Regions from separate parts of the Streptomyces sp. NPDC001507 genome, predicted to be linked through region 2. Evidence: predicted binding sites of a transcription regulator. Region 2 holds the regulator's gene; the other holds the start of a gene.

The links. The regulator HrcA, encoded in region 2, represses chaperone genes, less so after heat shock. The targets are predictions, from matches to a motif close to TTNGCACTCNGNNNNNCNGAGTGCNAA.
Positions count from the first base shown of each region.
Region 1: a site for HrcA is predicted at 1,586-1,612, ahead of groES (co-chaperone GroES). Genes of this name have one in related genera too.

Region 1 covers NZ_JBIAVV010000009.1:347,721-362,691, forward strand. The annotation lists gene ACFY0K_RS29150 (polysaccharide deacetylase family protein) at 1-627, shown strand, start outside; gene ACFY0K_RS29155 (polysaccharide deacetylase family protein) at 624-1,427, shown strand; gene groES (co-chaperone GroES) at 1,759-2,067, shown strand; gene groL (chaperonin GroEL) at 2,194-3,819, shown strand; gene ACFY0K_RS29170 (ABC transporter permease) at 4,287-6,575, opposite strand; gene ACFY0K_RS29175 (ABC transporter ATP-binding protein) at 6,572-7,264, opposite strand; gene ACFY0K_RS29180 (hypothetical protein) at 7,324-7,734, opposite strand; gene ACFY0K_RS29185 (ATP-binding protein) at 7,801-8,250, opposite strand; gene ACFY0K_RS29190 (DUF3293 domain-containing protein) at 9,509-10,006, opposite strand; gene ACFY0K_RS29195 (hypothetical protein) at 10,347-11,369, shown strand; gene ACFY0K_RS29200 (ester cyclase) at 11,683-12,390, opposite strand; gene ACFY0K_RS29205 (SDR family NAD(P)-dependent oxidoreductase) at 12,486-13,259, opposite strand; gene ACFY0K_RS29210 (MOSC domain-containing protein) at 13,357-14,025, opposite strand; gene ACFY0K_RS29215 (LysR family transcriptional regulator) at 14,105-14,971, shown strand, end outside.
Region 2 covers NZ_JBIAVV010000003.1:672,196-687,166, reverse strand. The annotation lists gene ACFY0K_RS13410 (16S rRNA (uracil(1498)-N(3))-methyltransferase) at 1-365, opposite strand, end outside; gene ACFY0K_RS13405 (nitronate monooxygenase) at 362-1,456, opposite strand; gene dnaJ (molecular chaperone DnaJ) at 1,702-2,838, opposite strand; gene hrcA (heat-inducible transcriptional repressor HrcA) at 2,839-3,855, opposite strand; gene ACFY0K_RS13390 (MBL fold metallo-hydrolase) at 4,028-4,750, shown strand; gene ACFY0K_RS13385 (DUF3097 domain-containing protein) at 4,785-5,600, shown strand; gene hemW (radical SAM family heme chaperone HemW) at 5,634-6,866, opposite strand; gene ACFY0K_RS13375 (SpoIIE family protein phosphatase) at 6,965-9,058, opposite strand; gene ACFY0K_RS13370 (HAMP domain-containing protein) at 9,161-13,279, shown strand; gene ACFY0K_RS13365 (two-component system response regulator) at 13,276-13,836, shown strand; gene ACFY0K_RS13360 (AMP-dependent synthetase/ligase) at 13,942-14,971, opposite strand, start outside.

The DNA of each region.
Region 1 (14,971 bases), on a different contig from region 2:
CGCGACGGTTTCGAGGTGGACGGCCAGGTCGAGGACGACCTGCCCCCGGTCTTCACCACGATCCCGACCAGGAAGAAGGTCGTCTTCCTCACCATCGACGACGGCGCCGAGAAGGACCCGGACTTCCTGCGGATGATGGGCGAACTGCACATCCCCTACACCGCGTTCCTCAGCAACTACCTGGTCAAGGACGACTACGGCTACTTCCGCCGGATGCAGGCCGAGGGCCACACCCTCAACAACCACACCCTCACCCACCCCTACCTGCCCGGTCTGACCTACGACGAGCAGAAGCACGAGATCTGCGGCATGCAGGACATCATGAAGCGGCAGTTCGGCAAGGCGCCGACGGTCTTCCGGCCGCCCTACGGCAACTACAACGGCGACACCCTGCGCGCCGCCAAGGCCTGCGGCATCAAGTACGCGCCGATCTGGGACGAGGAGGTGTTCGTCGACCACTGGGAGTACCGCGAGTGGGACCGCTCGCTGCACCCCGGTGACATCGTCCTCACGCACTTCCGGGGCCGCGACGACTGGGACGGCACCATGGTCGACGACATGCGCCGCTTCCTGAACAAGGTCACCCGTGACGGCTACGCGGTGGCGCGCCTGGAGGACTACCTGTGAGCCGACCGAGGGCGACGGCCGCTGTCCTGGCCGCCGCCCTCCTCCTGTCCGCGTGCGCGCCGTCCGTCGACCCCATCGAACGGCTCGGCCGCAAGGCCGCCGACCGGGTGCACCCGCACGGCCCGTCCGGCGAGCCGCCGTACCGCCGGTGGGGCCTGACCGAGCCCCTCGCCCCGGCGCCGCGCCCGCCGCTGCACCCGCTGTCCCTGCGCACCGGCCTCCCCCCGGTCGTCGACCACCTCCCCACCTCCGACCGGGTGGTCTTCCTGACCTACGACGACGGCGCCGAGAAGGACCCCCGCTTCGTCGACATGGTCCGCGAACTGCGGCTGCCGGTGAGCATGTTCCTCACGGACAGCGTGGTCGGCCCCGGCTACGGCCACTTCGCCCGCCTCCAGTCGGTCGGCGCGAGCGTCGAGAACCACACCCTCGACCACCCGGCCATGCCCGGCCTGCCCTACGCCGGCCAGCGCGCCGAGATCTGCGGCCAGCAGGACAAGCTGAAGTCCCGCTTCGGCGTCCGGCCCCGCCTCTTCCGCCCGCCCTACGGCACCTACGACACCACCACCCTGCGCGCCGCGGAGGACTGCGGAGTCGTCGCGGTGGTGCTGTGGCGGGCGGCGACGACCCCCGACGGCATCACCTACCGGACCGGTGACAGACAGCTCCGTCCCGGCGACATCGTCCTGGTGGGCCCCGACGAGGCCCTCGGCCCGCCCCTCAGGGAGCGCACCGCCCGGCTGCTGCGCCGGGTGCAGGCGAGCGGACTGACGGTGGGCCGTCTGGAGGACTACCTGTAGCGCCACAGCTTCGTTCGAGGACGGCGCTCAGCCACAAATGCAGCCCGTCCGGCGTTTGAGGACGAGGCCGGAGGCCGAACGGGGGGTCTGGGGGCGGAGCCCCCAGGGGCGGCCACGACAACCCCGGTCACCGATTTTCGGCGCCGCGCCGCAGGCAATTGGCACTCCGCTTGACCGAGTGCTAATCGCGGTCATAGTCTCGGCTCTGGCACTCGGCAGATGAGAGTGCCAACAACGCGACGGGCAGGTCCGGCACCCGCGACGACGGATCGACCTGGTCGCCACCTCAGACAGTTAACCCCGTGAGATCTCCGAAGGGGGAGGTCGGATCGTGACGACCGCCAGCTCCAAGGTTGCCATCAAGCCGCTTGAGGACCGCATCGTGGTCCAGCCGCTCGACGCCGAGCAGACCACGGCCTCCGGCCTGGTCATCCCGGACACCGCGAAGGAGAAGCCCCAGGAGGGCGCCGTCCTCGCCGTGGGCCCGGGCCGTTTCGAGAACGGCGAGCGCCTGCCGCTCGACGTCAAGGTCGGCGACGTCGTGCTCTACAGCAAGTACGGCGGCACCGAGGTGAAGTACAACGGCGACGAGTACCTCGTCCTCTCGGCTCGCGACGTGCTCGCGATCATCGAGAAGTAAGCCTGCGACTCACACCTCAAGCACTCCGCTTGAAGCTGCGCCCCTGGCCCCCGCGATCCTCCGAGAAGCCGGGCGCCAGGGGCGCAGCGTTGTTCACCCCAGATTTCCGAGAGGGCATCCGCTGCCATGGCGAAGATCCTGAAGTTCGACGAGGACGCCCGTCGCGCCCTTGAGCGCGGCGTCAACAAGCTTGCCGACACGGTGAAGGTGACGATCGGCCCCAAGGGCCGCAACGTCGTCATCGACAAGAAGTTCGGCGCCCCCACCATCACCAACGACGGTGTCACGATCGCCCGCGAGGTCGAGATCGAGGACCCGTACGAGAACCTCGGCGCGCAGCTGGTGAAGGAGGTGGCGACCAAGACCAACGACATCGCGGGTGACGGTACGACCACCGCCACCGTGCTGGCCCAGGCGCTCGTCCGCGAGGGCCTGAAGAACGTCGCCGCCGGCGCCTCCCCGGCCGCCCTGAAGAAGGGCATCGACGCCGCCGTCGCCGCCGTCTCCGAGGACCTGCTCGCGTCGGCCCGCCCGATCGACGAGAAGTCCGACATCGCCGCCGTCGCCGCGCTGTCCGCCCAGGACCAGCAGGTCGGCGAGCTCATCGCCGAGGCGATGGACAAGGTCGGCAAGGACGGTGTCATCACCGTCGAGGAGTCCAACACCTTCGGTCTGGAGCTGGACTTCACCGAGGGCATGGCCTTCGACAAGGGCTACCTGTCGCCGTACTTCGTGACGGACCAGGAGCGCATGGAGGCCGTCCTGGAGGACCCCTACATCCTCATCAACCAGGGCAAGATCTCCTCCATCGCGGACCTGCTGCCGCTGCTCGAGAAGATCATCCAGTCCAACGCCTCGAAGCCGCTGCTGATCATCGCCGAGGACGTCGACGGCGAGGCCCTGTCGACCCTGGTCGTCAACAAGATCCGTGGCACCTTCAACGCGGTCGCGGTCAAGGCCCCCGGCTTCGGCGACCGCCGCAAGGCGATGCTGGAGGACCTGGCGATCCTGACCGGCGCCACGGTCGTCTCCGAGGAGGTCGGCCTCAAGCTCGACCAGGTCGGCCTGGACGTGCTGGGCTCCGCCCGCCGCGTCACCGTCACCAAGGACGACACCACGGTCGTCGACGGCGCCGGTGACTCCGGTGCGGTCACCGGCCGCGTCGCCCAGATCAAGGCCGAGATCGAGAACACCGACTCCGACTGGGACCGCGAGAAGCTCCAGGAGCGCCTCGCGAAGCTGGCCGGCGGCGTGTGCGTGATCAAGGTCGGCGCCGCCACCGAGGTGGAGCTGAAGGAGAAGAAGCACCGTCTGGAGGACGCCATCTCCGCGACCCGCGCCGCGGTCGAGGAGGGCATCGTCTCCGGTGGTGGCTCCGCGCTCGTCCACGCCGTGAAGGTCCTCGACGACAACCTCGGCAAGACCGGCGACGAGGCCACCGGTGTCTCCGTGGTCCGCAAGGCCGCCGTCGAGCCGCTGCGCTGGATCGCCGAGAACGCCGGCCTGGAGGGCTACGTCATCGTCTCCAAGGTCGCCGAGCTGGAGAAGGGCAACGGCTACAACGCCGCCACCGGCGAGTACGGCGACCTGGTCAAGGCCGGCGTCATCGACCCGGTCAAGGTCACCCGCTCCGCCCTGGAGAACGCCGCCTCCATCGCCTCCCTGCTGCTGACGACCGAGACCCTGGTCGTCGAGAAGAAGGAAGAGGAAGAGGCCGCCGCCGCGGGCCACTCGCACGGCCACTCGCACTAGCACCGCCCCGGCGTCGCACGAAGCCCCCGTCCCCGGTCGTCCGCCGGGAACGGGGGCTTCGCCCCTCGCGGGGGGTCGTTTCCTGTGATCAGCCATGGCCGGCACAGGCGCCAGGTAATGGTCGCCCGGCGCCCCGCACCAGCTTCAGCGCCTTGTCGAACTGCTCCTGGAGCTGCGGGGTGACCACGTACTCCTCGACCCGCCCGTGGAGCCCCCCTTGTACCCGTGGGAGAGCTCGACCTTGACGTCGTCGGTGTAGACGTCCTCCTTGATGTCGAGGACGTCTCTCAGCAACACGGTGTCGCCGCGAGGTCGCGCGCGGGGGGGGGCAGAGGGGACGGCGGATCCGGATGGGCGGTGAGCGGCTCGCCGGTCCGCGTCGGCCGGACTCCTCGCTCGGCTCCGAGGCTGCCCGAAGCCGAGGTCCGGGCTTCGGGCAGCCGTTTTCGCCATAGCGAACCGACCGGTCAGTCGCGGCGGATCAGCTCCGGATCGATCCGGCGGCCGGCCAGTGGCAGTGAGCCCGCCGCCGCGGCCGCCACCACTCCCGCCACCGCCACGGACAGCAGGGGGATGCCGGCGACATCCCAGCGGATCGCTCCACCGCCTGTGATCAGGTAGCTGGACTCGGCGAGCTTCCCGGTGACGACCGCCAGGGCGAGACCGAGACCGAGCGGCAGCACCACCTGGAGGCACTGCACGGCCCGCATGGTCCGTGCCCGGGCGCCGATCAGGGTGACGGCGGTGACCTGCGCACGGCGTTCGACCGCGCGGTCGGTCACGGACACCAGGAACGCGGCCACGCCGATGACCAGCCCCATGATCATGCCGAGGCCCAGCAGGGTTTCGACGACCGATATCTGTTCGAGTCCCTGGACGTTCAGTCCGACCAGCTCGACCTCGGCGATCGGGGCGATCGCCCCGATGTCGTCGAGGACCTTGCGGACCTGGCCCGGTTCCGAACTGCTGGTGAGCACGAACTCGGCGTCACGGGGCCGTGCGTGTGCGGGCAGCGCGGACGGAGGGACGAGGAGCACGGCACCGCCCACGGTGGACACGGAGCTCGCGCTGTAGACGACCTGCCTGGTGGGGAGGCCGATGTCCAGGTGCCCGGCCTTGCTCCCGGAGAGGCGGAAGCGGAAGGACGCGCCCGGCTTCAGTTCGGATCCGAGGCTGGAGTTGGGGTCGACGAGCCGCATCACCTTGCCGTCCACGCAGCCCTTGGAGCGCTCGACCATGTGGTCCAGCTGCGCGCAGGTGGCGATCAGGGCGGTGGCCGACGATGCGAGTGCGTCTTTGGGACTCATGCTGTCGAGGTCGACCCAGGAGTTCATCAGGATGGCGTGGGCGCGGACACCGGCCACGTCGCCGAGTTCCCTCTGCTGACCCGGGGTGAGGGCGGACAGGGAGAGGGAGTAGTCCTGCAGGGGGCCGTCCGGCCGGGTGGCCTGTTCCATCTGGATGAGTACGCCCTGGGCGAGCGAGGCGGCGTAGACGAGGAGTACGAGACCGGTGACGACCCTCATCGTGCTGCCGGGCTCGGCTTCGTTGCGCCGCATCGCCAGGCTGAGGGTGAGGGACTCGGTGGACCCCGCCACGCGGCGGGCGAGAACGTACGAGATCAACGGGAGCGTGAGCACGAGCCCGGCGCCGGTCAGCACGACGCCGCCGACCACGAGCAGCCCGTTCACGCCCACGCTCGACGCGGGGTGCCCGAGCACACCGCTGACGCAGAAGCCGGACACGATGCCCATACCGGCGATCAGGAGGAGACCGCCCCACTTGGACGGCGGTCGCGGGAGCGCGGTGCGGCGTACCGCCAGCGGGTTGGTGGCGGCCTCCCGCGCGCTCTTTCGGCCGACGAACCAGGCCAGCGCCGGGCAGCCGATCAGGCACACGGCGACGGTGGTCGCGGACAGGGCACCGTCGTCCGGATACCACCGCAGCGCGGGCAGCCCCGTCCTGGACATCACCTGGTTGAGAACCCAGTACTCGCCCAGGCCGAGCAACGCGCCGAGCACTGCGGCCATCACGGTCTCCGCTGCGTTCACGCGCTGGGTGCCCTTGACGCTGAGGCCGAGCAGACGCAGCGCCGCCAGGCGCCGCATGCGGCTGGCGGCGGACAGACGCGCACAGACGGTGAGGAAGATCCCCAGGGGCAGCAGAACCAGGGTGGCCAGAGCGAACCGCACGTCCGTCAGCGTGGACGGTTCCACAGCGGGGGACGGGGCGTAGTCGTACCCGAACCCCTTCAGGGTCCGGCCCTCGTGGGCGATACGGGCGCGCGTGGTGCCGATGTACGCGTACAGCTCGTCCGGGTGCGCGAGCCCGGCCCCCGCGATGGTGCCCTTCTCACGTCCCGGCAGCAGCCCTTTGACGGCGGGCGCCGCACGCAGGAGGTCATGGAGGCGCGGTGAGACGAAGACCTCGCCAGGGCCGGGGAGCCGGGTCAGCCCGGGCGGGGCCGACCGTGTTCCCTCGGTTCCCCGTGCGATGAACACGCGGGTGAACGGTCTGGACCCGTACGCGTCGGAGCGCTGGACGACGAGCGTGCCGTCCGCCGGTCCTTTGGAGGCGGTGACGGGCTGTCGTGCCGCGGCACGGCCGTCGTGGGCGTGGAGGATCGCCGGAATGGTGAGGACGAGGGCCAGGCAGCAGACACCGATGGAGCCGCCGACCGCCATCAGGAAGAAGCGTGTGCGGTTGCCTCGCCCCGCGCCGAAGAGGAGTCGCAGACCGAGCAGGAATTCCGTCACGCCGCACCTCGCGGCGTGAGCACCCCGTCCGCCATCGTGTAACGGGTGTCGGCCTGTGCGGCCACCCCGTGATCATGCGTCACCAGAATGACGGCGGTGCCCTGTGAGCGGGCCAGTCCGAGGAACTCCTTGAGCACGGCGGAGGCGTTGGCGCTGTCCAGGGAGCCCGTCGGCTCGTCCGCGAACACGACCGCGGGCCGGTGGACCAGGGCGCGCGCCACCGCGACGCGCTGACTCTGCCCACCTGAGACCTGCGACGGCCGGCGTTCACGCAGCTCGCCGAGGCCGAGCCGTTCCAGCACTTCGCCCGCTCTGGTGAGGGCTGGGCGCTTGCGCTGTCCGGCTAGGCGCAGTGGCAGCGCGGTGTTCTCCTCGATGGTCAGTTCCGGGAGCAGTTCGCCGTACTGGAAGACGAATCCGAATCGTTCCCGGCGCAGGGCGCTGATCTCGTCGTCGGAGAGGTCACCGAGTGAGCGCCCTTCGAAGCGCACCTGACCGCGTGTGGTCGGCAGGACGCCGGCGAGGCAGTAGAGCAGCGAGGACTTTCCGGAGCCGCTCTGCCCTGTGATGGCCACGACCTCACCCGGGGCGACCGAGAGGTGGGCGTCGCGGACGGCCTGCTGGTTGCCGTAGGAGAGGTCGACTCCGATGGCCGAGATGATGTCTGACGTGCTGATGGCTTCCCCCAAAGAAGCGTGCGGGCCCAGGGGTTTGTGCCCCTGGGCCCGCGATCCTGCCGAAGCGCTGACTACCTCTGGTAGTGCTTCGTCGATGAGCAGTTGTCAGGGTTGAACGAGCCCTTGTCACGGCAGACGCGGATGTAGGCGTCGTCGGTGTGCAGAGCGGCGCCGTCCCAGTTCAGCTGGTCGAGCGGTACGCTCTGCTTCTGCTTGCCGTTGTAGCGGCTCCAGTCGTAGCCCTCGACGCGGACCTGCATGCAGACGTTGTGACCGTCACCGTTGTCGGTGTCGTTCAGGTTGCCCGCCCACTCGAAGGCGCCGTGGTTCTGGTTCGAGGGCCAGAAGGCGTACTGGCCACCGGTGAACGAACCGCCGCCGGTGGACAGCGTCGGAATGGTGTGCCACGAGACGGCGGCCGCCGTTCCCGCGCTGACGGCGAACAGGTCTGCGGCTATCGCGCCGACTGCCAACTTGCGCATGTTTTCCTCCCGTTGTTCATGCATGGCGTCGGATGGTCAGGTCCGGAGCCGTCGTGAACCTAGCAGTCATGAAGGGGAGGTGAATGGCATGGTCAATTCAATTCTGTCCACTTTCGGCGGTGTTTCCGGATGATGGACTTTGCCTTCGTGTGACCTCTGCTCGACTTGCGCTTGGTCATCGACTGAGCTTTTTCTGAGGGATGGTGACGAACCGTCAGTGTCGAGCGGACCGGAACTTGATGCCGCCGCACAACTTGTCACGACCGCCCAGACGGCCTTGCCGGGAGCACAGGGGTGCGGGGTGGTGCCCCATTCCTTGGGTGAGGCGAGGAGGACGAGCCCCCGGCCGCGCTCCTCGCAGCCGCCCGCGTCGCGCGCCACGGGAAGCCGGTCACCGCGTATGTCACTCACCTCCACCCGCACCTGCCCGGCCTCCAGGCTGAGCCGCAGCTCGGCGTCCCGGCCCGGGACCCGGCCATGCGTGATGGCGTTCACGGCCGGCTCGGCGACGATCAGCTCGACGGTGTCGTGAGCCGGACTGCCGTAGGGCCGGCCTCAGACGTCCATCTGGTGCGAGGCGAGACGGCGGGCAAGGCGGGCGCCGCGCGGGGTGGCGGCGAAGCGGAGGGTGAAGGCGGTCATGGCGCGAAGATCCGGACTCTGGGATGGCTGTGACCGGCGATGATGGCCTTACAGAAGGTTTCTGCAGGGGCAGGCCGGCACTGTGTGGGCGACCGTGTGCGGGCTGCCGGGCGGTGGCTGAGCCGGCCGCATGCGCGGTGTGGTCCGCTGGAACCTCCCGTAGTGGGCGGACACTTGGGGAAGCGTGCCGAGGGCGCGTAGATAGGCGTCCTGGCGGGACGGTCCGCCCGGGTCGTCCGGTCTTGGTTTGACTCTCGCCGTGAAGTACCGCACGCGCTTGATGGGTTGGCCGGCCGGGACGAGCTTGTGCCGGTCGTTCTGCGACTGGTTGTCGCGGAAGTACGGGTCGTGCCGGTCCTGTGCCTCCGCCAGCCGATCCCCCGGGCCGGAGAGCCCCGCCTCCGGAATCAGCCCGTTGTCCTCACTGAACCGGACGAACACACACGCCAGCACCCAGGCGGCGACGATCTGGACGACCCGCTCGTCACGCTACGTCTCGTACATGGCAGCCGTACGTTCCGCCGCGACAGCCTTGTCGCACTCGACCCGCAGCGCGTCCCGGAACAGCGGCTCGACGTCGGTCCGCTCCCGGAGATCGTCCTCAGGGAGCCGCGCCTGCGCCTGGAGATCCTTCAGCAGCCGTGTGCGATCGAGCGAGGCCCCCCGCCCCCTGCGTCTCCTCAGCCGTCACCGTCACAACCGCACCTCTCATCCTGCTCACGGCCCCGCGATCACCGCGGATGCACCGATTTCCCGGCGCCCCCCAAGGCTCGCCGTCCCATCCCGCCGGCCCGGAAACACTGGTAGACGCCGGACGACCATCACCGCACACTCGCCGACCTCGACGCCGGCCGCTCGCCCCCATAGGAATGCGGCCGCAGCCCCAGCAGCTCAGCGAGACCTCATCCCGAGCCCTCCACATACGGGCGAGCCAGGCGGCGCAGCGGCGACGTCCTGTCCCACACGTGCCAGCGCGCACCGCACACCGGATCGGTCGCGTACGTCAGCTCGGCCGGAAAGCCGTCGGCCCTGACCCGCTCGGCCGGTGGACCGGCGAGACGCCTGCCGCAGTGCGGACAGTGATCCGGCGTACGCATCGGGTACATGCCCATCGAATCCCCTCTCCCCTTCCTCAAGCCCTGCCCGCACCCGTGGCGCAGCCTCTCGCGGACGCCGCCCACCCACTCACCGCGGCGGCGTCGGAGCCGCACGCCAGGACACGCCATGCGCCGGGAGTCCAGGCGAAGACCGCGTCCTGCCCGAACCGGCGGCCCAGGTCACGCGCGCCCGTATCGCTCAGGCCGGCGACGGCGACGCTCTCCTCCCGGTGCGTGCCCACCGCGTCTCCGCCCTCGGCGGCCCACCAGGTGAGACCGCGGCGGTGGATCTCGGCGAGCAACAGGCGGTGGGCACGGGCGTTGGCGTCGGGGGACGCGGTACGACCTCGGGGGTTCCACGCGGTGATCACATGGACCGTGCCGCCACCGGCCATTTCCGGGAAGGAACCCTCGGCTGTGCCCGGAGAACGCGGCTCGACACGAAGGATCCGGTCCTGGAACCGGATCTCGACGACCGCGGACCGGTACAGATTCCAGTTGCGGGGTGTTACGGCAGTGCCGATGGCGTGCACAGGGGCCTCCTTGAAACGAAGACCCCCTTACAGATCGCGCAGGGAGATCGGGCTTACCGCGCCCCCGCCACGTTCGGCAGGGTCGGTCAGGCCGCAAGGTCTCATGATCGCGGCCTTCAGGCAAGGACTTGTGAAGATCTTGCGGAAGATTGGTACGGGTGTTAGCTTCTCGCTCGGCCGTGTGATCCAGCGCCGAACCCGGGCTTGCTCGAGGGCATCACACCTGGGCGCGAGGTGCCCCGGGCGACGGTCGGCCCGCGCGAGGCGCGTGGGAAAGTGCAGATCACCGGGGTGCGGCAGTGCGCTACCGGGGTCCTCAGACCTCCGGAGACTGCTCTACATGCCCGTACCCTCCGACACTGAGCCAGGCCGCGCGGGCCTTCCAGTCATCGGCCTCGGTGCCGCACGGGAACTCTTCCGTACGGCCGAGTCGAGCGGCCTCGGCAGGCCGGGGACCGAGGAGATCTTCGACCAATGGCTCGCCGACTCCTGCGACATCGCCTTCTACCGCAACGCGGCTCGGCCTCTGCAGGCACGTCCCGTCGGCGTCGGCGACGAGGTGCCGGAATGGCTGAACAGCAGCCGCGTCGGACGAGCACGACTGGAGGCGGTCTGCCTCAACCCGTCTCGGCCTGCTCCCCCTCCGGAGGAAGAGCCGGCCGAGGTGCCCACGGAGCGCGAGCACGAGACGGACGAGGCTGACGAAAGTGCCGGCATGTGCAGCGGCATGCCCCTCTGCTGGCACTGCGAGCCGGACCAGGAGCGCTACGCCAAGGTCGACAACGGTCAGTACCAACAGGACGACGAGGACGGGGAAGGCGACGACCAGTTGGCCGTCGAACTCGTGAACGCCTACAGAATGATGGCGGAGGACCCCTCCTTCGATCTGAGCGGCGAACTCCCGACGGACTTCCGCGCGTACTCGATCCGTGCACTCACCCTCCTCACCGAAGTCGCCCAGAGGAAGCTGGACACGGAACGATGGGACACGGCCGGCCCGTGGCATGTGGACTGGTTCTCCTGCGAGAGCGACGTCACCGACCCCGCGGGGGAAGATGAGGACTTCGGCCTCTCCGACGACGACCCGGAGGGAGAGCCGGACGCGATCAGCTGGTGCGCCTCGATCGTCAACGACGACGGCGCCCCCACGCTTCAGATCGTCGGCACGCGCCGCGGGGAGCAGCACGTCACGCACTACGCGCCCGTGTCCGGACCCCCGGGTGACTCCCCGGACTCCGGCACCCTGGACGGGTTGCGGGACGTGCTGACCCGGGCCACCGAGCAGTTGGGCGAGGCCGGTTACGAGGTGGACGGCGAGTGGACGGTCGCCTGGTCACGCTGCCACGTCCAGTTGGACGACTGACCTCGCGCCACATCCCCCGCTCGTGCTCACCGTGCGCCCGTCCAGAGTGGGCGTGGCGCGCGGATCCTCCACCGGCAGCAGAAGAGCAGTAAGGGGAAGAAGCACCTGCGTGAAGCGCCCAACGCCTTCCCTGGCGGCAGATCCGAAATCCTGGTCGGACCCTCTGACAGCGTTCGCGGGAGCGCCGGCCGAGGGAAGGAACACGACGGTTGCTCTTGCTCCTGCTCGGAGACCAGCGACAGAAGAAGCCCCCGTCCCCGGTCGTCCGCCGGGAACGGGGGCTTCGCCCCTCGCGGGTACTTCGATGGTCGGCCTAGTTCTCCAGCGCGTCCAGCGCGCCCAGCTGCGCCAGCAGTCCCATCCGGTCGTACTGCAGCCAGCCCTCGGCCATCTTCCCGTCGGCACCGAAGCGGTGGATGGTGGTCCCGGCCATGGTGGCCTGCCGGCCGGTGTTGGCCACACCCATGAACGCCGCCTTCTGCACGCCCGTCCACAGCCACCGGGTGCACACCCGGTCGCCCTGCGCGATCTGGTCCTCGACGAGGAACGTGAAGTCGAAGGCCCCGCGCCACATCTCCAGCTTGCGCCGCATCGCGTCCATGCCGATGGTGTCCTGTCCCTCGACCGGATCGTGGTCGTGGTAGTCCTCGGCGAGCAGGCCGTCCAGCGGAACCAGCGGGCCGGGCGCGGCGATCGTCTCGAAGAACCGCCGCGCGGTACCGGCGAACAGCCCCTCGTCGCGCACCACGTCCAGATCGGTGAACGTCGGCGTCCCCTCGCACAGCGCCAGCAGCTCGTGGAAGACCTTGTCGGTCTCCGGGAGCCGCGAGTTCCGCATCGCCTCCTCGTACGACGGGAACTCCACGATCTCCACGACGTGCTCCGCGTCGGTGCGGTCCTTGCCGACCAGCGTGTGCGTCGCCGTCCGCTTCCCCTTGGTCTGCTCGACCCACCTGTCCATCAGCCGGTCCATCTCGTCGAACCGCCTGGTCCTGCACTCGATGAGCTGCACGAACGTCATGACACCGCCTCCGGCCCCCCTGCGGGCGCGACCGAACGACACCATCGTCTCACCGGCCCCGTCCCGGTGTGTCCCGGAATGTTCCGCGGGGCTCCCTACTGCGGCCCGTACTTGCGGCCCGTCTTCGCGCTGATGCCGCCCACCAGGCCGCGCGGCGCCACCTTCGCCAGCCCCGTCAGCACCTTGTAGCGGGGGTCCGGGACCGACAGCGTCTTCCCGCGCGCGAGGTCGGCCAGCGCCGCCGCGACCAGTTTGTCGGCGTCCAGCCACATCCAGCCCGGGATGTTGTCCGTGCCCATCCCGGCCCGCTGATGGAACTCCGTGCGGACGAACCCCGGCGCCAGCGCCATCAGCCGCACCCCGCTGCCCGCGAGGTCGCGCGCCGCACCCTGGGTGAACTGCACGACCCATGCCTTGGAGGCGCCGTACGTCCCACGCGGCACGAACGCCGCCACCGACGCCACGTTGACCACTCCGCCGCGGCCGCGCTCGCGCATCGCCTCGGCCGCCGCCGAGGTCAGCCGCAGCACCGCCTCGCAGTGCACCTTGAGCATGCGCAGCTCGTCGGCCATCGAGACGTCCAGGTAGCGGCCCTTGTTGCCGAAGCCGGCGTTGTTGACCAGCAGGTCGACCGGGTGACGGCGGTCCCCGAGCCGGGCGGCGACCGACTCGATGCCGGCGTCCTCGGCGAGGTCGGCGGTGAGCACCTCCGCCTCGATGCCGTGCCGGTCGTGCAGCTCGGTCGCCTGCTCGCGCAGCCGCTTGGTGTCCCGCGCCACCAGGACGAGGTTGTGCCCGTCAGCCGCCAGCCGCCGCGCGAACGCGGCACCGATCCCCGCGGTCGATCCCGTAATCAGAGCCGTTGTCATGGCCCAAGGGTAGTTACCCGGACTGACGGCGTCCGCTGTGCGCACCGCCTCTCCCTGAGGGTGAAGCACCGGTGAACGGCCCGCGCGTGACGGCCGTTCAGCCGCTCTGCGCCGCCACGTACTTCCGGGCCTGCGCGAGCGCCTCCGGGTGCAGGGCCGCGCCCGCCGCGAGCAGCCGGGGCAGCAGCTCCCGCTCGGTGGTGGTCGCGCGGAACTCCATCGCGGCCGTCACCCCGTGCTCCGGCAGGTGGATGATCTCGATGGGGTCGCCGGCCCGGATCTCACCCGGTTCGATCACCCGGAGGTAGGCACCGGTGGCGCCCATCCGCGTGAATCTCTTCACCCATCCCCGCTCGCCCAGATGGCCCTGGAAAGTACGGCACGGGATGCGACCGGAGGTGACCTCCAGTACGACCTCGGGACCGATCCGCCAGCGCTCGCCGATCAGCGCCCCCGACACGTTCAGCCCGTTTGTCGTGAGGTTCTCACCGAAACAGCCGTTCGGCAGCGTGCGGCCGAGCTCCTTCGCCCACTCGTCGAGGTCCTCGCGCGCATACGCGTACACCGCCTGGTCGTCGCCGCCGTGATGGCGCAGCTCGCAGACCGCGTCCCCGGCGAGACCGCTGCCCGCGGTCCCCTTCGGCCCGGGCGCCGCCACCCGCACCGGCCCGGCCACCGGCCGCTTGTCGATACCGGTCACGCCGTCCACCTGGTCCGTGTGCGGCGACGGCGTCGGACGGCCGAGGTTCACCGAGAGAAGATCCATGCTCCGACGGTACGGGAGCAACCTCAAAGCGTCGACGCGTTTTCGGGCTCCTTGCCCAAGCCCGCCTTATGCTCAAGGGGTGATCGAAGCACGTCATCTCCGCGTCCTGCGGGCCGTCGCCACCACCGGGTCCTTCTCGGCGGCGGGGCGCGAGCTGGGCTGCACCCAGCCCGCCGTCAGCCAGCAGATGAAGGCCCTGGAGACCTCCGTGGGCACTCCGCTGCTGGTTCGCAACGGCCGCGAGATGCGCCTGACCCAGGCCGGCGAGGCCCTGGTCCGGCACGCCTCCGGGATCCTCGCCGGCCTCACCGCGGCCGAGGAGGAGGTCGCCGCGATCGCCGGGCTGCGCACGGGCCGGGTCCGCCTGGTCTCCTTCCCGAGCGGCAGCTCGACCCTGGTCCCGGCCGCCCTCGCCGCCCTGCGCGCCGCCCACCCCGGCACCCGGGTCTCCCTGGAGGAGGCCGAGCCGCCGAAGTCCGTGGAGCTGCTGCGCGCGGGCGACTGCGACATCGCGCTGGCCTTCCGCTACGAGGGCGCCGCGGACGCCGAGGAGTGGGACGACCTGGTGGTGCGGCCGCTGCTCACCGACCGGCTCGTCGGTCTGGTGCCGGAGCGGCACCGGCTGGCCGGCGCGGAGGCGGTCGCCCTCGGGGAACTCGCCGAGGAGCCCTGGATCGCGGGCTGCCCGCGCTGCCGGGGACAGCTCGTCCAGGCCTGCGAGAGCGCGGGCTTCACGCCCCGCATCGACTTCGCCACCGACGACTACCCGGCCGTGGTCGGCCTGGTCGGCGCGGGTCTGGGCGTGGCCGTGCTGCCGCGACTTGCGGTGGAGTCGGTACGGCCGAGAGGCGTGCGCGCGGTGGTCCTGGAACCCGCGGTACGGCGGGAGATCGTCGCCCTGACGCTGCCCGACCTGGCACAGGTGCCGGCGGTGGCGGCGACGCTC
Region 2 (14,971 bases):
CCCTTCCACTGGGTGATGCAGCGGGCGGCCTGCCAGGGCACGATCCTGTCTACGCCGACCTCGGTCATGGTCTCCACGGCGACCTCGCCGCGGTCGCCCTTGGGGAGGGCCTGGACGACGGTGATGCGGGGCGACGGCTCCGGCTCCTCGGAGACCGACGTCATGCGGACGACCAGCCGGTCCTTGCCCTCGGCGGCGAGCACCTCGCAGACCGCCCAGCGGCCGGCGCCGTCGGTGAGGACGACCTCCTCGCCGGGCTGCAGCCGCTTCACGGAGACCGCGTGCCGGCCCTCGGGCCCGTCGAGGACGTACTGTCCGGCGCCGCCCGCGGGGAAGTCCTCGACGACGAAGACGGGCGCGGTCATCGCCCGTCCCCCTCTCCCAAGCGCTCTCCCTTGGTGGACAACGCTGTCGACGCGGCGGCGAGTTCCTGCGCGAGGGTCTCCACCAGCTGTCCGGCGGGCAGCTCGCGGGCCATCCGGTGGCCCTGTCCGGCCCACAGGGCCATGCCCTGCGCGTCCCCGGACCGGGCGGCGGCCTTGCGCAGCGGGGAGGTGAGGTGGTGGACCTCCGGGTAGGCGGCGGGCGCGTACGGGCCGTGCTCGCGCATGAACCGGTTGACCAGGCCGCGGGCGGGCCGCCCGGAGAACGCCCGGGTCAGCGCGGTCCGCGTGAAGAGCGGGTCGGTGAGCGCCTGCTTGTGCAGGGCGGCGGCGCCGGACTCCGGGGTGGCGAGGAAGGCCGTCCCCAGCTGTGCCGCGCTCGCCCCCGCCGCCAGTACGGCCGCGATCTGGCCGCCGCGCATGATCCCGCCCGCGGCGACGACCGGGATCCGGACGGTCTCGCGCACCTGGGCGACCAGCGACAGCAGCCCGATCCCGGACCCGTCGTTCTCCGCGACGTCCCGGTGGGTGCCCTGATGTCCCCCCGCCTCCACGCCCTGGGCGATCACCGCGTCCGCCCCGGCCCGCTCGGCGGCGAGGGCCTCCTCGGCGGTGGTGGCGGTGACGAGGGTGACCGTCCCGGCCCGCCGCAGGGAGTCCAGCACCTCCGGCGCCGGCACGCCGAAGTGGAAGGAGACGGCGGCCACCGGGTTGTCGAGCAGCACGGCCAGCTTGGCCTCGTACCCGTCGTCCCGGCCGCTGTCCGGGTCGCCGAGCTCGGTCTCGTACCAGGCGGCCTCACCGGCCAGCTGATGCGCGTAGACCTCGACGGCCCCGGACTCGGCGTACTCGGGCTGGGGCATGAACACGTTCACACCGAAGGGACGGCCGGTCAGCCCCCGCAGCTGCTTGATCTCCTGGTACATCCCGTCGGCGGTCTTGTACCCGGCGGCGAGGAACCCCAGCCCGCCCGCCTCGGACACGGCGGCGGCGAGCTGCGGGACGGAGACCCCGCCTGCCATGGGGGCCTGCACGATCGGAAGAGGCAAGAGATCGGTCAGTGCGGAGGACATGACGGCATGTTGTCACGTCCTCCGAACAAGACCGAATCGGGCCGCCCCTTTGGCACATGCCAGAAACCACACCCCACAACGGACCGAGCCGACCGGGCGACCGCGCCTCCCGACGGACCGAGCCGGCGGGCGGGCGCACTTTTCGGCGGGCCGAGTCGGGTGGTGGGTGGGCATAGGTCTCCGGGGGTCCAGGGGGCGGAGCCCCCTGGCGGGGTCGAAGGGGCGGAGCCCCTTCACGGCACCCGTCAACGCCCGTTGAACGCGTCCTTCAGCCGACTGAACAGCCCTTGCTGACCGGGCTGGAACTGCCCCGTCGGCCGCTCCTCCCCGCGCAGCTTCGCCAGCTCCCTCAGCAACCGCTCCTGCTCAGGGTCCAGCTTCGTCGGCGTCGTCACCTCGACGTGCACGATCAGGTCACCCCGGCCGCCGCCCCGCAGATGCGTGACACCGCGCCCGTGCAGCGGAATCGACTGCCCGGACTGCGTGCCCGGCCGGATGTCGACCTCCTCGAGCCCGTCCAGCGTCTCCAGCGGCACCTTCGTACCGAGCGACGCCGCCGTCATCGGAATCGTCACCGTGCAGTGCAGGTCGTCCCCGCGCCGCTGGAACGTGGAGTGCGGCAGCTCGTGGATCTCGACGTACAGGTCACCGGCCGGACCGCCGCCCGGCCCCACCTCGCCCTCACCGGCGAGCTGGATCCGCGTGCCGTTGTCGACACCGGCCGGGATCTTCACGGTCAGCGTCCGCCGCGACCGCACCCGCCCGTCGCCCGCGCACTCGGGGCACGGCGTCGGCACGACGGTCCCGAACCCCTGGCACTGCGGACACGGCCGCGAGGTCATGACCTGGCCGAGGAAGGACCGCGTCACCTGCGAGACCTCACCGCGGCCCCGGCACATGTCACACGTCTGGGCGGAGGTGCCCGGCGCCGCGCCCTCACCGTTGCACGTGTTGCAGACGATCGCCGTGTCGACCTGGATGTCCTTGGTCGTGCCGAAGGCCGCCTCGTCGAGCTCGACCTCGATCCGGATCATCGCGTCCTGGCCGCGCCGGGTGCGCGAGCGCGGACCGCGCTGGGACGCCGTACCGAAGAACGCGTCCATGATGTCGGAGAAGTTCCCGAAGCCACCCGCCCCGAAGCCACCGGCCCCCGCGCCGCCGCTCTGCGAGAGCGGATCCCCGCCGAGGTCGTAGACCTGCTTCTTCTGCGGGTCGGAGAGCACCTCGTAGGCGGCGTTGATCTCCTTGAACCGCTCCTGGGTCTTCGGGTCCGGGTTGACGTCCGGGTGCAGCTCGCGCGCGAGCCGACGGAAGGCCTTCTTGATCTCTTCCTGCGACGCGTCGCGGCGCACGCCGAGAACGGCGTAGTAGTCCGTGGCCACTTACGACTCCGCCAGGATCTGTCCGACGTACCGTGCCACCGCTCGTACCGCTCCCATCGTTCCCGGGTAATCCATGCGGGTCGGTCCGACCACGCCGAGTTTGGCGACTGCCTCGCCGCCCGAACCGTAACCGACCGACACCACTGACGTGGAGTTGAGTCCCTCGTAGGCGTTCTCGTGACCGATGCGTACGGTCATGCCCGAATCCCCCGCCTCGCCCATGAGCTTGAGGAGGACGACATGCTCCTCCAGGGCCTCCAGGACGGGCCGGATCATGAGGGGAAAGTCATGTCCGAAGCGGGTGAGATTGGCGGTGCCGCCGATCATCAGCCGCTCCTCGTTCTCCTCGACGAGCGTCTCCAGCAGGGTGGAGAGCACCGCCGAGACCGTGCCGCGGTCCTCGGCCTCGAAGGCTTCCGGCAGGTCCTCCACCAGCCGGGGCACGTCCGAGAACCGGCGTCCCGCGACCCGGCTGTTCAGCCGCGCCCGCAGATCCGCCAGGGACGTTTCGCCGAAGGGCGCCGGGCAGTCGACCATCCGCTGCTCGACCCGTCCGGTGTCGGTGATCAGTACCAGCATCAGCCGGGCCGGTGCGAGGGAGAGCAGTTCCACGTGCCGCACGGTCGACCGCGTCAGCGACGGGTACTGCACGACCGCCACCTGCCGGGTCAGCTGGGCCAGCAGCCGCACGGTCCGCGCCACCACGTCGTCGAGGTCGACGGCGCCGTCGAGGAAGTTCTGGATGGCCCGCCGCTCGGGCGCGCTCATCGGCTTGACGCCGGCCAGCTTGTCGACGAACAGCCGGTACCCCTTGTCGGTGGGGATCCGCCCCGCGCTGGTGTGCGGCTGGGCGATGAACCCCTCGTCCTCCAGAGCGGCCATGTCGTTGCGCACGGTCGCCGGGGAGACCCCGAGGTTGTGCCGTTCGGTCAGCGCCTTCGAACCGACCGGCTCCTCGGTGCCGACGTAGTCCTGGACGATGGCGCGCAATACCTGAAGCCTGCGTTCACTCAGCATCCGGCGCCACACCTCCAGAAAGTCGTCCCCGCGGCCTTTCGGTCCCTTCGGGCCTTTCGTCTGGCACTCTGCGAACGCGAGTGCCAGCATCCCCGGCCCAGTGTACGGCCGTGGGGCACCGACTGGGCAAGGCCGGTCAGGACCCATGGCGTTCTACGGCTAGCGTCGCGGCATGACGGTGACTTGGGAAGAGCTGGGCTGGGAGCGGGTGGCCGAAGGCGTCGGCCGGTGCCGGCTGCCGGGCTGGGACTGCACGGCGGGTCTGGTCCTGGGCGCGGGCACGGCCCTGATGGTGGACGCCGGGTCGAGCCTGGCCGAGGGCGCACGGTTGCGTACCGAGGCGCAGGCACTGGCCGACCGCCGTGTGACCCATCTCGCGCTCACCCATCCCCACTTCGACCATGTCTTCGGCGCGGCCGCCTTCGCGGGCGCGGCCCTGTACGCGGCCGTGGGCGCCGAGGGCGTCCTCGGGTACGACCGCGAGGAACTCCGCCTGGACGCGATCCGCAACGGCCTGCCGGCCGGGGAGGCCGAGGAGGCGGCCGACGCCCTCCCCCTCCCCCGCCATCTGGTCTCCGGCGAGTGGACCCTCGACCTGGGCGACGGCCGCCAGGCCCTGCTGGCGAACGTGGGCCCCGGCCACACTCCCCACGACCTCGCCGTCCTGGTACCCGGCGACCCGGAGGTGGTGTTCTGCGGCGACCTGGTGGAGGAGTCCGGCGATCCGCAGGCCGGTCCCGACGCCGTACCGTCGCGGTGGCCCGCCGCCCTCGACCGCCTCCTCTCCCTGGGCGGCGACCGCGCCCTGTACGTGCCCGGTCACGGAGCGGTGGTGGACGCGGCGTTCGTACGGGCCCAGCGCGAGGCCCTGGCGGCGCGTTTCGGCGTGTCGTAGGCGTGCCGGTCCGGCTTCTCCTATCGTCATCCGAATGCGCCAGTACTCCGCCGACCTGACACCGCCGTGGAAGAAGCCGAAGCCGGTGCCCGAGGTGGCCGCCGAAGCCGGTCTGGTGGTCGAGGAGCCGGGGACGGGTTTCTGCGGCGCGGTGATCCGCTGCGAGGCGGGCACGGTCACCCTGGAGGACCGCTTCGGCAAGCACCGCGTCTTCCCGCTGGAGCCGCGCGGCTTCCTCCTGGAGGGCCGGGTCGTCACCCTCGTGCGCCCCACGTCCGGGGGACCCGTACGCCCCTCCCGTACCGCCTCCGGCTCGGTCGCCGTCCCCGGCGCACGCGCGCGTGTCGCCCGCGCCGGCCGCATCTACGTGGAGGGCCGCCACGACGCGGAACTGGTCGAGAAGGTCTGGGGTGACGACCTGCGCATCGAGGGCGTGGTCGTGGAGTACCTGGAGGGCGTCGACGACCTCCCCGCGATCGTCGCCGAGTTCGCCCCCGGCCCGGACGCCCGTCTCGGCGTCCTCGTCGACCACCTGCTCCCCGGCACCAAGGAGTGGCGCATCGCGCAGTCGGTCACCAGCGACCACGCCCTGGTCGTCGGCCACCCGTACATCGACATCTGGGAGGCGGTGAAACCGTCGTCCCTGGGCATCGACTCCTGGCCCCGCGTCCCGCACGGCCAGGACTGGAAGACGGGCGTCTGCCGCGCCCTCGGCTGGCCCACCGGCAACACGGGCGCCGTCTGGCAGGCGATCCTCGCGCGCGTGGGCTCCTACAGGGACCTGGAGCCGGAGCTGCTGGGGCGGGTGGAGGAACTGATCGACTTCGTCACGGGCAGCGGTGGGGCCTGACCTTCCCCACTCCGGTTCAGGCCCTCGGAGTGATCAGTCCACCAGATCCCTGACCACCGCGTCCGCCAGCAACCGCCCCCGCAACGTCAGCACGGCTCGCCCCTCGTCGTACGGACCGTCCTCCAGCAAGCCCTCCCCCAGCGCCCGCCGCGAGGCCTGCAGCCCCGCCTCCTTCAGCAGTGCCAGCGGCACCCCCTCCCGCAGCCGCAGCTCCAGCAGGATCCGCTCCACCCTCCGGTCCTCGTCCGACAGGACCTCCCGCCCGGCGCCCGGCGACCGCCCCGACGCCAGCGCCGCCGCGTACGCCCCCGGGTGCTTCACGTTCCACCACCGCACGCCGCCCACGTGCGAGTGCGCCCCGGGTCCGGCGCCCCACCAGTCGGCGCCCCGCCAGTACAGCTCGTTGTGCAGGCAGCGACCTGCGTCCGAGGTGGCCCAGTTGGACACCTCGTACCAGTCGAAGCCCGCGCCCGCCAGCACCGAGTCGGCGATCAGGTAGCGGTCGGCGTGGACGTCGTCGTCGGTCATCGGGACCTCGCCGCGGCGGATCCGGCGGGCCAGCTGGGTGCCCTCCTCGACGATCAGCGCGTACGCCGACACGTGGTCGGGCCCGGCGCCGATCGCCGCGTCCAGCGAAGCCCGCCAGTCGTCGTCGGACTCGCCCGGGGTGCCGTAGATCAGGTCGAGGTTGACGTGGTCGAAGCCGGCCGCGCGGGCCTCCGCGACGCACGCCTCGGGACGTCCGGGGGTGTGGGTGCGGTCGAGGACCCGCAGAACGTGCTGCCGTGCGCTCTGCATGCCGAACGAGATCCGGTTGAAGCCGCCCTCCCGCAGGGCCGCCAGGTAGGCCGGGTCGACGGACTCCGGGTTCGCCTCCGTCGTGACCTCCGCGTCAGCCGCGAGCCCGAACTCGTCACGGATCGCGCCCAGCATCCGTACGAGATCGGCGGCGGCCAGCAGCGTCGGCGTACCGCCGCCGACGAACACGGTCCGCACCTCGCGCGGATCGTCGCCGAGGACCTTCCGCGCCAGCCTGACCTCGTCGATCAGGGTGTCCGCGTAGTTGTCCCGGGAGGCCAGCACACCGCCGGTACCGCGCAGCTCGGTCGCCGTGTACGTGTTGAAGTCGCAGTAGCCGCAGCGGGTCGCGCAGTAGGGGACGTGCAGGTAGAACCCGAGGGGGCGGGCGGCGGCACCGGCGAGCGCGGACGCGGGGAGCGCGCCGTCGTCGGGGACGGGCTCGCCGTCGGGGAGTGCGGAAGGCATGTCCCCCATTGTCCCGTACCGGTTCCCGTACCGATTTCCTGTACGGCCTCGGTCACTTTTCTTGTACGGCCTCGGTCACCTTTCCTGTACGGCCTCGGTCACTCCGCCTGGAGGACGAGCAGCGCCAGGTCGTCCTCCGGCTGCCCGCAGCCGAACTCGTGGACGAGCCGCCTGATGCGCTCGGCGATCAGGTCGGCGTTCAGCCCCGCGCAGCCGGCCAGCGCCCGCGCGAGCCCGTCGCCGTCGTCGAACTGGCGGCTGCCGGAGCGCCGCTCGGTGACCCCGTCGGTCACGCACAGCAGGCTGTCGCCGGGTGCCAGCTCGATGGTCTCGCTGGTGTAGGTCTCGTCCTCGACGACCCCGAGCAGCGTCTGCGGGCGGGCGGCGGTGCTGACCTCGCCGTCGGGGCCGAGGCGCAGCGGCAGCGGGTGCCCGGCGGAGGCGAGGGTGCAGCGGACGCCGCCGCCGTCGAGGGGGGTGAGCTCGCCGTACAGGAGGGAGAGGAACCGGGTCTGCGGGCCGTCGCCGGGCGGCAGGGCGCGGCCGCCGGCCGCGACCAGGGCGCGGGCGGCGGCGTCGGCGGCCTCCGTGGCGTCGTCGAGGAGGAGCTGGTTGAGGCGGTCGAGGACGTCGGCGACCCGGTAGCCCTCGCGGGCCAGGAGCCGCAGCCAGGGCCGGGCGAGGCCGATGACGACGGCGGCCTCGGGCCCCTTGCCCTGGACGTCGCCCACGGCGAAGCACCAGCGGCCGTCGCCGGCCGGGAAGAGGTCGTAGAAGTCGCCGCTGGGGCCGCCCTTGTCGCAGGGTTCGTAGACCAGGGCGCTGCGCACGCCCGGGATCTCTGCGACCGCGCCGGGCAGCAGCCCGCGCTGCAGGACGGCGCTGATGGTGGCCTGGCGGGCGTACTGGCGGGCCGCGCCGATGGCGAGGGCCACCCGGCGGCCGAAGTCCTCCACGAGGCCGGTGATCTCGTCGGGGATGCCGTCCGGACCGGAGCGTCCGATGACGAGCGTGCCGAGCGGGCGGCCGCCCGCGATGAGCCGGTAGGCGAGCGCCGAGCCGTGCGTGCCCTGCGGGCCGAGCGCCGCGCCGGGCCAGGGATAAGGCTCGGGCCCGGACCGTAAGCCGCCCTGCGCGCACGGCGGGTCCTTCTCCAGAGCGCCACGCAGTTCCTCGATGCGGTTCTCGCTGCCGTGCCAGACCCGGGCCAGCCGCGGGCCGCCCGCCCCGCCCGCCCCGCCGGCCTCGCCCCAGCCGCCGCCGCGCACGGTCGCCTCGTCCTCCAGCCACACCGCGCACCAGTCGGCGAGCCGGGGCACGATCAGCTGGCCGGTGAGCGCCGCCACCAGGTTCTCGTCGAGCTGGCCTGCGAGCAGGTCGGAGGCCTCGGCGAGGAAGGACAGCGCGCCCCGGTTGAGCCAGTCCCGGTCCCGCTCGGGGCGGTGCGAGCAGTCACCGCGCTCTCCGCGCTCTCCGCGCTCTCCGTGCTCCGCAGCGGCCACGCGCGCGTGCGCGGGCGCGAGTGCGTGCGCGGATGCGTGCGCGGATGCGTGTGCGGGCTGGGGCTGGGGCGGCTCGGGGGCGAGGATCTCGGCGACCTTCAGCTGCCGCTCGTCGGGAAGCGTGCCGCCGCGGCCGGTCAGCCGCGCCCACACCGACTTGGCGCCGGTGCGGTACGTCACCCCCCAGGACTCGGCGAGCGAGGCGACCAGGCGCAGCCCGCGCCCGAACTCCGGTGTCTCGTACGGCGTCTCGCCCGGGTGGTCGCGGGGCGCGCGGGAGGGATGGTGGTCGGTGACCTCGACGACGAAAGCCGTCCCCTCCCGCTCCTCCAGCCACCAGTCGACCTCGACGTCCGTACCGGCGTGCACGACGGCGTTGGTGACGAGTTCGCTGACGACGACCATGGCGTCCTCGGCGACCCGCTGCTGCTCCGGGCTGAGCAGCCCGCACTCCGTCCACTCGTCGAGGGAGGCGCGCACCAGGGCACGGGCGGAACCGGGCGCGAGGGGGCTGCCGGGCAGGGACGCGCGCCCCTGCGCACGCGGGCCCGCGGTGTCGTGCGCGGGAGCGTTGTCGTGGGCGGGAGCGTTGTCGTGCGCGGGCGCCGCGTCGTGCGCAGGCGCCGCGTCGTGCGCAGGCGCCTCACGGACCCGGGAGACGGTCTCCCGTTGCGTGGGTATGGCCCCCATGTCCAGCTCCCCGAGCAGTTCGGACGAATACATCCCGATCGATGCGGACAGAGTGACAGACTGACTGCGCCCATAAGCACCGAGTTACCGAAGTGGGCCGCCATGAGTGAGAACAGTGCTACGCGTGTGCTCGAAGACGGACAGAAACCGGAACAACTCCGAGCATCCGCGCTGCGCCCTCTGCTCGCCGCGATGACCGCCGCCCGCGACGGCGACTTCGCGAAAGTCCCGGAGACCGGGACCGACGGGACCGCCGGGGAGGGGATCGTCGCCGAACTCACCGCGGTCTTCAACCAGATCATGGACCGCGGAATCCACTTCAACACCGACCTGCGTCGCGTGAAAAGGGAGCTGGTGCGCCACGGCCGGCTGGACGAACGGCTGTCGGCGAGCCCCGGCCAGGGCGCCTGGACGTCACGCGTCAACGACGTCAACCAGGTCCTCGACGCCCTGGTCGCGCCGGCGGCGAACGCCACGCGCGTGCTGGACGCGGTGGCCGGCGGCGACCTGACCCAGCGGGTCGATCTCCACGACGGCAGCCGGCAGCTCCGCGGCGACCTGCGCAGACTCGCCCGCGCGGTGAACACGATGGTCGACCAGCTGTCCCTGTTCACCGGCGAGGTGACCCGGGTCGCGCGCGAGGTCGGCACCGAGGGGCGGCTCGGCGGCCGGGCCAAGGTGCAGGGCCTGTCCGGCAGCTGGCGGGACGTCACCGAGGCTGTCAACACCATGGCGTCCCGGCTGACCGCGCAGGTCCGTGACATCGCCCTGGTGACGACGGCGGTGGCGCGCGGCGACCTGACCCGCACGGTGACCGTCGAGGCCACCGGCGAGCTGCTGGAGCTGAAGCTCACCGTGAACACCATGGTCGACCAGCTGTCCGCGTTCGCCGACGAGGTCACGCGCGTGGCCCGCGAGGTCGGCACGGAGGGCCGGCTGGGCGGCCGCGCCCAGGTACGGGGCGTGTCGGGCGTCTGGAAGGACCTCACCGACAACGTCAACTTCATGGCGTCGAACCTGACCTCCCAGGTCCGCAACATCGCGCAGGTGACGACGGCCGTCGCCAACGGCGACCTCTCGCAGAAGATCATGGTCGACGCGCAGGGCGAGATCCTCGAACTGAAGTCGACGATCAACACGATGGTGGATCAGCTCTCCGCCTTCGCCGACGAAGTCACCCGCGTCGCCCGCGAAGTCGGCACCGAAGGAAACCTCGGCGGCCGGGCGCACGTCAGAGGCGTTTCCGGGGTGTGGAAGGACCTCACCGACAACGTCAACTTCATGGCCGACAACCTGACGTCCCAGGTCCGCAACATCGCCCTCGTCTCCACGGCCGTCGCCCAGGGCGATCTCGGCAAGAAGATCACCGTGGAGGCGAAAGGCGAGATCCTCGAACTGAAATCAACCATCAACACGATGGTCGACCAGCTCTCCGCCTTCGCCGACGAAGTCACCCGCGTCGCCCGCGAAGTCGGCACCGAAGGAAACCTCGGCGGTCAGGCGCAGGTCAGAGGCGTCTCGGGAGTCTGGAAAGAACTCACCGACAACGTGAACTTCATGGCCCTCAACCTGACCTCACAGGTCCGCAACATCGCCCAGGTGACGACGGCCGTCGCCAACGGCGACCTCTCCAAGAAGATCACCGTCGACGCACGCGGCGAGATCCTCGAACTGAAGGACACCGTCAACACGATGGTGGAACAACTGCGGGCCTTCGCCGACGAGGTCACCCGCGTCGCCCGCGAGGTCGGCACCGACGGCCGGCTCGGCGGCCGCGCCCAGGTGCTGGGCGTCTCCGGCGTCTGGCGCGACCTGACCGACAACGTCAACTACATGGCCGACAACCTCACCTCGCAGGTCCGCAACATCGCCCAGGTCGCGACGGCCGTCGCCCAGGGCGACCTGTCACGCAAGATCGACGTGGACGCGCGCGGCGAGATCCTCGAACTGAAGACCACCATCAACACCATGGTCGACACCCTGTCCTCGTTCTCCTCCGAGGTGACCCGGGTGGCCCGCGAGGTGGGCTCCGACGGCCGCCTGGGCGGCCAGGCCCGCGTGGAGGGCGTGTACGGCACCTGGAAGCGTCTGACGACCAACGTGAACGAACTCGCGCTCAACCTCACCACCCAGGTCCGCGCGATCGCCGAGGTCGCCTCCGCCGTGGCACAGGGCGACATGTCCCGCTCGATCACCGTCGAGACCCGCGGCGAGGTCGCCGAACTCAAGGACAACATCAACCTGATGGTGGCCAACCTGCGCGAGACGACCCGCGCGAAGGACTGGCTGGAGTCCAACCTGGCCCGCCTCGCCGCCCTCATGCAGGGCCACCGGGACCTGATGGAGGTCGCCGACCTCATCCTGCGCGAACTGACCCCGCTGGTGAACGCCCAGTACGGCGCGTTCTTCCTGGCCGACCCCGACGAGGACGGCGCCGCCGTAAGCACCGCCGTACCGCCCAAGGGCCTCGCGTTCATCGCCGGCTACGGCTCCGCACAGGGTGCGACGTTCGAGACCGGCGGCTTCCCGGTGCACGGCCTGGTCCGCCAGGCGGCCCGCGAGAAGAAGCGGATCCTCGTCGAGGAGACCCCACCGGACTACATCAAGATCAACAGTGGTCTCGGCGAAGCCGCGCCCACCACGATCGTCATCATCCCGATCCTCTTCGAGGACAAACTCCTCGGCATCATCGAACTGGCCTCCTTCTCCCGCTTCTCCGACGTCCACCTCGCGTTCTTCGACCAGTTCGTCAACACCATCGGCGTGGCGATCAACACGATCATCGCCAACTCCCGCACCGAGTCCCTGCTCGGCGAGTCCCAGCGGCTGGCGATGCAGCTCCAGGAACGTTCGGACGAACTTCAGAAACAACAGGCGGAACTACAGCGTTCCAACGCGGAACTGGAGGAGAAGGCCGCCCTCCTGGCGACCTCTTCCCAGTACAAGTCGGAGTTCCTGGCGAACATGTCCCACGAACTGCGCACCCCGCTGAACTCCCTGCTGATCCTGGCCCGGCTGCTGTCCGACAACCCGGACGGCCGACTCTCCGACCAGGAGGTCCAGTTCGCGACGACGATCCACCGCTCCGGCTCGGACCTGCTCCAGCTCATCAACGACATCCTGGACCTGTCGAAGATCGAGGCCGGCCGGATGGACGTCCGCCCCAAACGCCTCCCCCTGATCAAACTCCTCGACTACGTCCACGCGACCTTCCGCCCACTGACCCTGGACCGGGGCCTGGCGTTCGAGGTGACCGTCGGCGACGACGTGCCGCGCGAGATGTACTCCGACGAACAACGCCTCCAGCAGATCCTGCGCAACCTGCTCTCCAACGCGATCAAGTTCACCGCCAAGGGCCGCGTGGAACTGCGGGTGCGCCGGGTGAAGGACCCCGAGCGCCGCTACGTCCACGACAGCGACGAAGTGATCGCCTTCCAGGTGTCGGACACCGGCATCGGCATCGCCGCCGAGAAACTCCCGGTCATCTTCGAGGCGTTCCAGCAGGCCGACGGCACCACGAACCGCAAGTACGGCGGCACCGGCCTCGGCCTCTCCATCAGCCGGGAGATCGCCGGCCTGCTGGGCGGCCGGATCGTCGCCGAGAGCGAACCGGGCACGGGCTCGACGTTCACCCTGTACGTCCCGGTCGTCAGCCCCGGCCACACGGCACCCGGACCGACCTCGCAGAACCACACCGCGCCCGCCCTCGGCCCGGCACCGGCCGCCGCCGACCCCGACGACTCCTGGCCGGCCCCGACCCGCCTGGAGGCATGGCAGACGGGCCGCGCGGGCCGTGTACTCCCCGGCCGCCGCGTCCTGATCATCGACGACGACATCCGCAACGTCTTCGCCCTCACCCACGTCCTCGGCCGCGTCGGCATGCCGGTGCTGTACGCGGAGAACGGCCGGGAAGGCATCGAGACCCTGGAACGCAACCCGGACGTCGAACTCGTCCTGATGGACATCATGATGCCGGAGATGGACGGCCACGAGACCATCGCGGCCATCCGCCGCGCCCCCCGCTGGACCGGCCTGCCGATCGTCGCCCTCACGGCGAAGGCGATGCCGGGCGACCGGGAGAAGTCCATCGCCCGCGGCGCCAACGACTACGTACCCAAACCGGTGGACGTCGACCGGCTGCTCACCGTCGTCTGCGCGCTCCTGGACCCCGACAGCACACAGGACGGCGAGACCGCCGACGTCGAACGGACGGAGCCATGACCTCTGACGACCGTGCCGGCATCCTCCTGGTCGACGACATGGAGGACAACCTGATCGCCCTGGAGGCCGTTCTCGGGTCGCTGAACGAGCCGATCGTAAGGGCCCGATCCGGCGAGGAGGCGATGAAGGCCCTGCTCCGCCGCCGCTTCGCCGTCGTCCTCCTCGACATCCGCATGCCCGGCATGGACGGCTTCGAGACGGCCGCGAACATCAAACGCCTCGACCAGACGAAAGACGTCCCGATCATCTTCCTGACCGGAGCGGACGAGGACGCGGGGTACACGTTCCGCGGCTACGCCACGGGCGCGGCGGACTACCTCACGAAGCCGTTCGACCCGTGGGTGCTGCGGGCGAAGGTCAACGTGTTCCTGGAACTGCACCGGAAGAACCAGCAACTGCAGGTGCTGCTGGCGCGCGAACAGGCTGATTTCGGCGAGCTGGGGAAGCGGTTGGCGGCCATCGAGGACCGCTTGTCGGCGGAGCCCGTCGATGTGGCAACGCTGAGGAAAGAGACCAGGGAGCTACGGCAACTGTTGAACAGAGCCAGGTCGAACTGACGTGAAGGGGCGCGGGGCCGAGCCGACATGCGGCTGGGCCGCGGGGGCGCGACCAGCCCCCACGCACCCGCACCCGCACCCGCACCCGCACCCGGCGACGAACCCCTAGGCCTCCCGTGTCCCGGCGTACATCTCGTCGATCAGGTGTTTGTACTCCCGCTCCACGACCGGCCTCTTCAGCTTCAGGCTCGGCGTGATCTCCCCGTGCTCCACGTCGAGGTCCCGGGGCAGCAGCCGGAACTTCTTGATGGTCTGCCACCGCTGCAGCCCCTCGTTGAGCTGCTTGACGTACCCGTCGACCATCTCGACGGTCGCCGGCGCGGCCACCACGTCGGCGTAGGACTTGCCGTCCAGGCCGTTCTCCTTGGCCCATTCCAGGATCGCGACCTCGTCGAGGGCGATCAGGGCGGTGCAGAAGTTCCGGTCGGCGCCGTGCACGAGGATGTTGGAGACGTAGGGGCAGACCGCCTTGAACTGTCCCTCGACCTCGGCGGGCGCGATGTACTTGCCGCCGGACGTCTTGATGAGGTCCTTCTTGCGGTCGGTGATCCGCAGGTAGCCGTCGGGGGACAGCTCGCCGATGTCACCGGTGTGGAACCAGCCGTCGGCCTCCAGGACCTCCGCCGTCTTCTCGGGCAGCCCGTGGTAGCCCTGCATGATGCCGGGGCCGCGGAGCAGGATCTCGCCGTCGTCGGCGATCCGCACCTCGCAGCCGGGCAGCGGCTTGCCGACCGTACCGGTGCGGTAGGCCTCGCCGGGGTTCACGAACGACGCGGCCGAGGACTCCGTCAGTCCGTAGCCCTCCAGGATGTGCACGCCGGCGCCGGCGAAGAAGTAGCCGATCTCGGGCGCCAGCGCCGCCGACCCGGAGACGCAGGCCCGCAGCCGCCCGCCGAAGGCCTCCCGCAGCTTGGAGTAGACGAGCCCGTCGGCGACCTTGTGCTTGGCGGCGAGCCCGAAGGGCACGGTCGCGGCGCCGGTGCGGCGGAAGTTGTCCTGGGTGACCTTGGCGTACTCGCGGGCGACGTCGGCCGCCCACTGGAAGATCTTGTACTTGGCGGCGCCGCCGGCGCGGGCCTTCGCGGCGACGCCGTTGTAGACCTTCTCGAAGATGCGCGGCACGGCGGCCATGTAC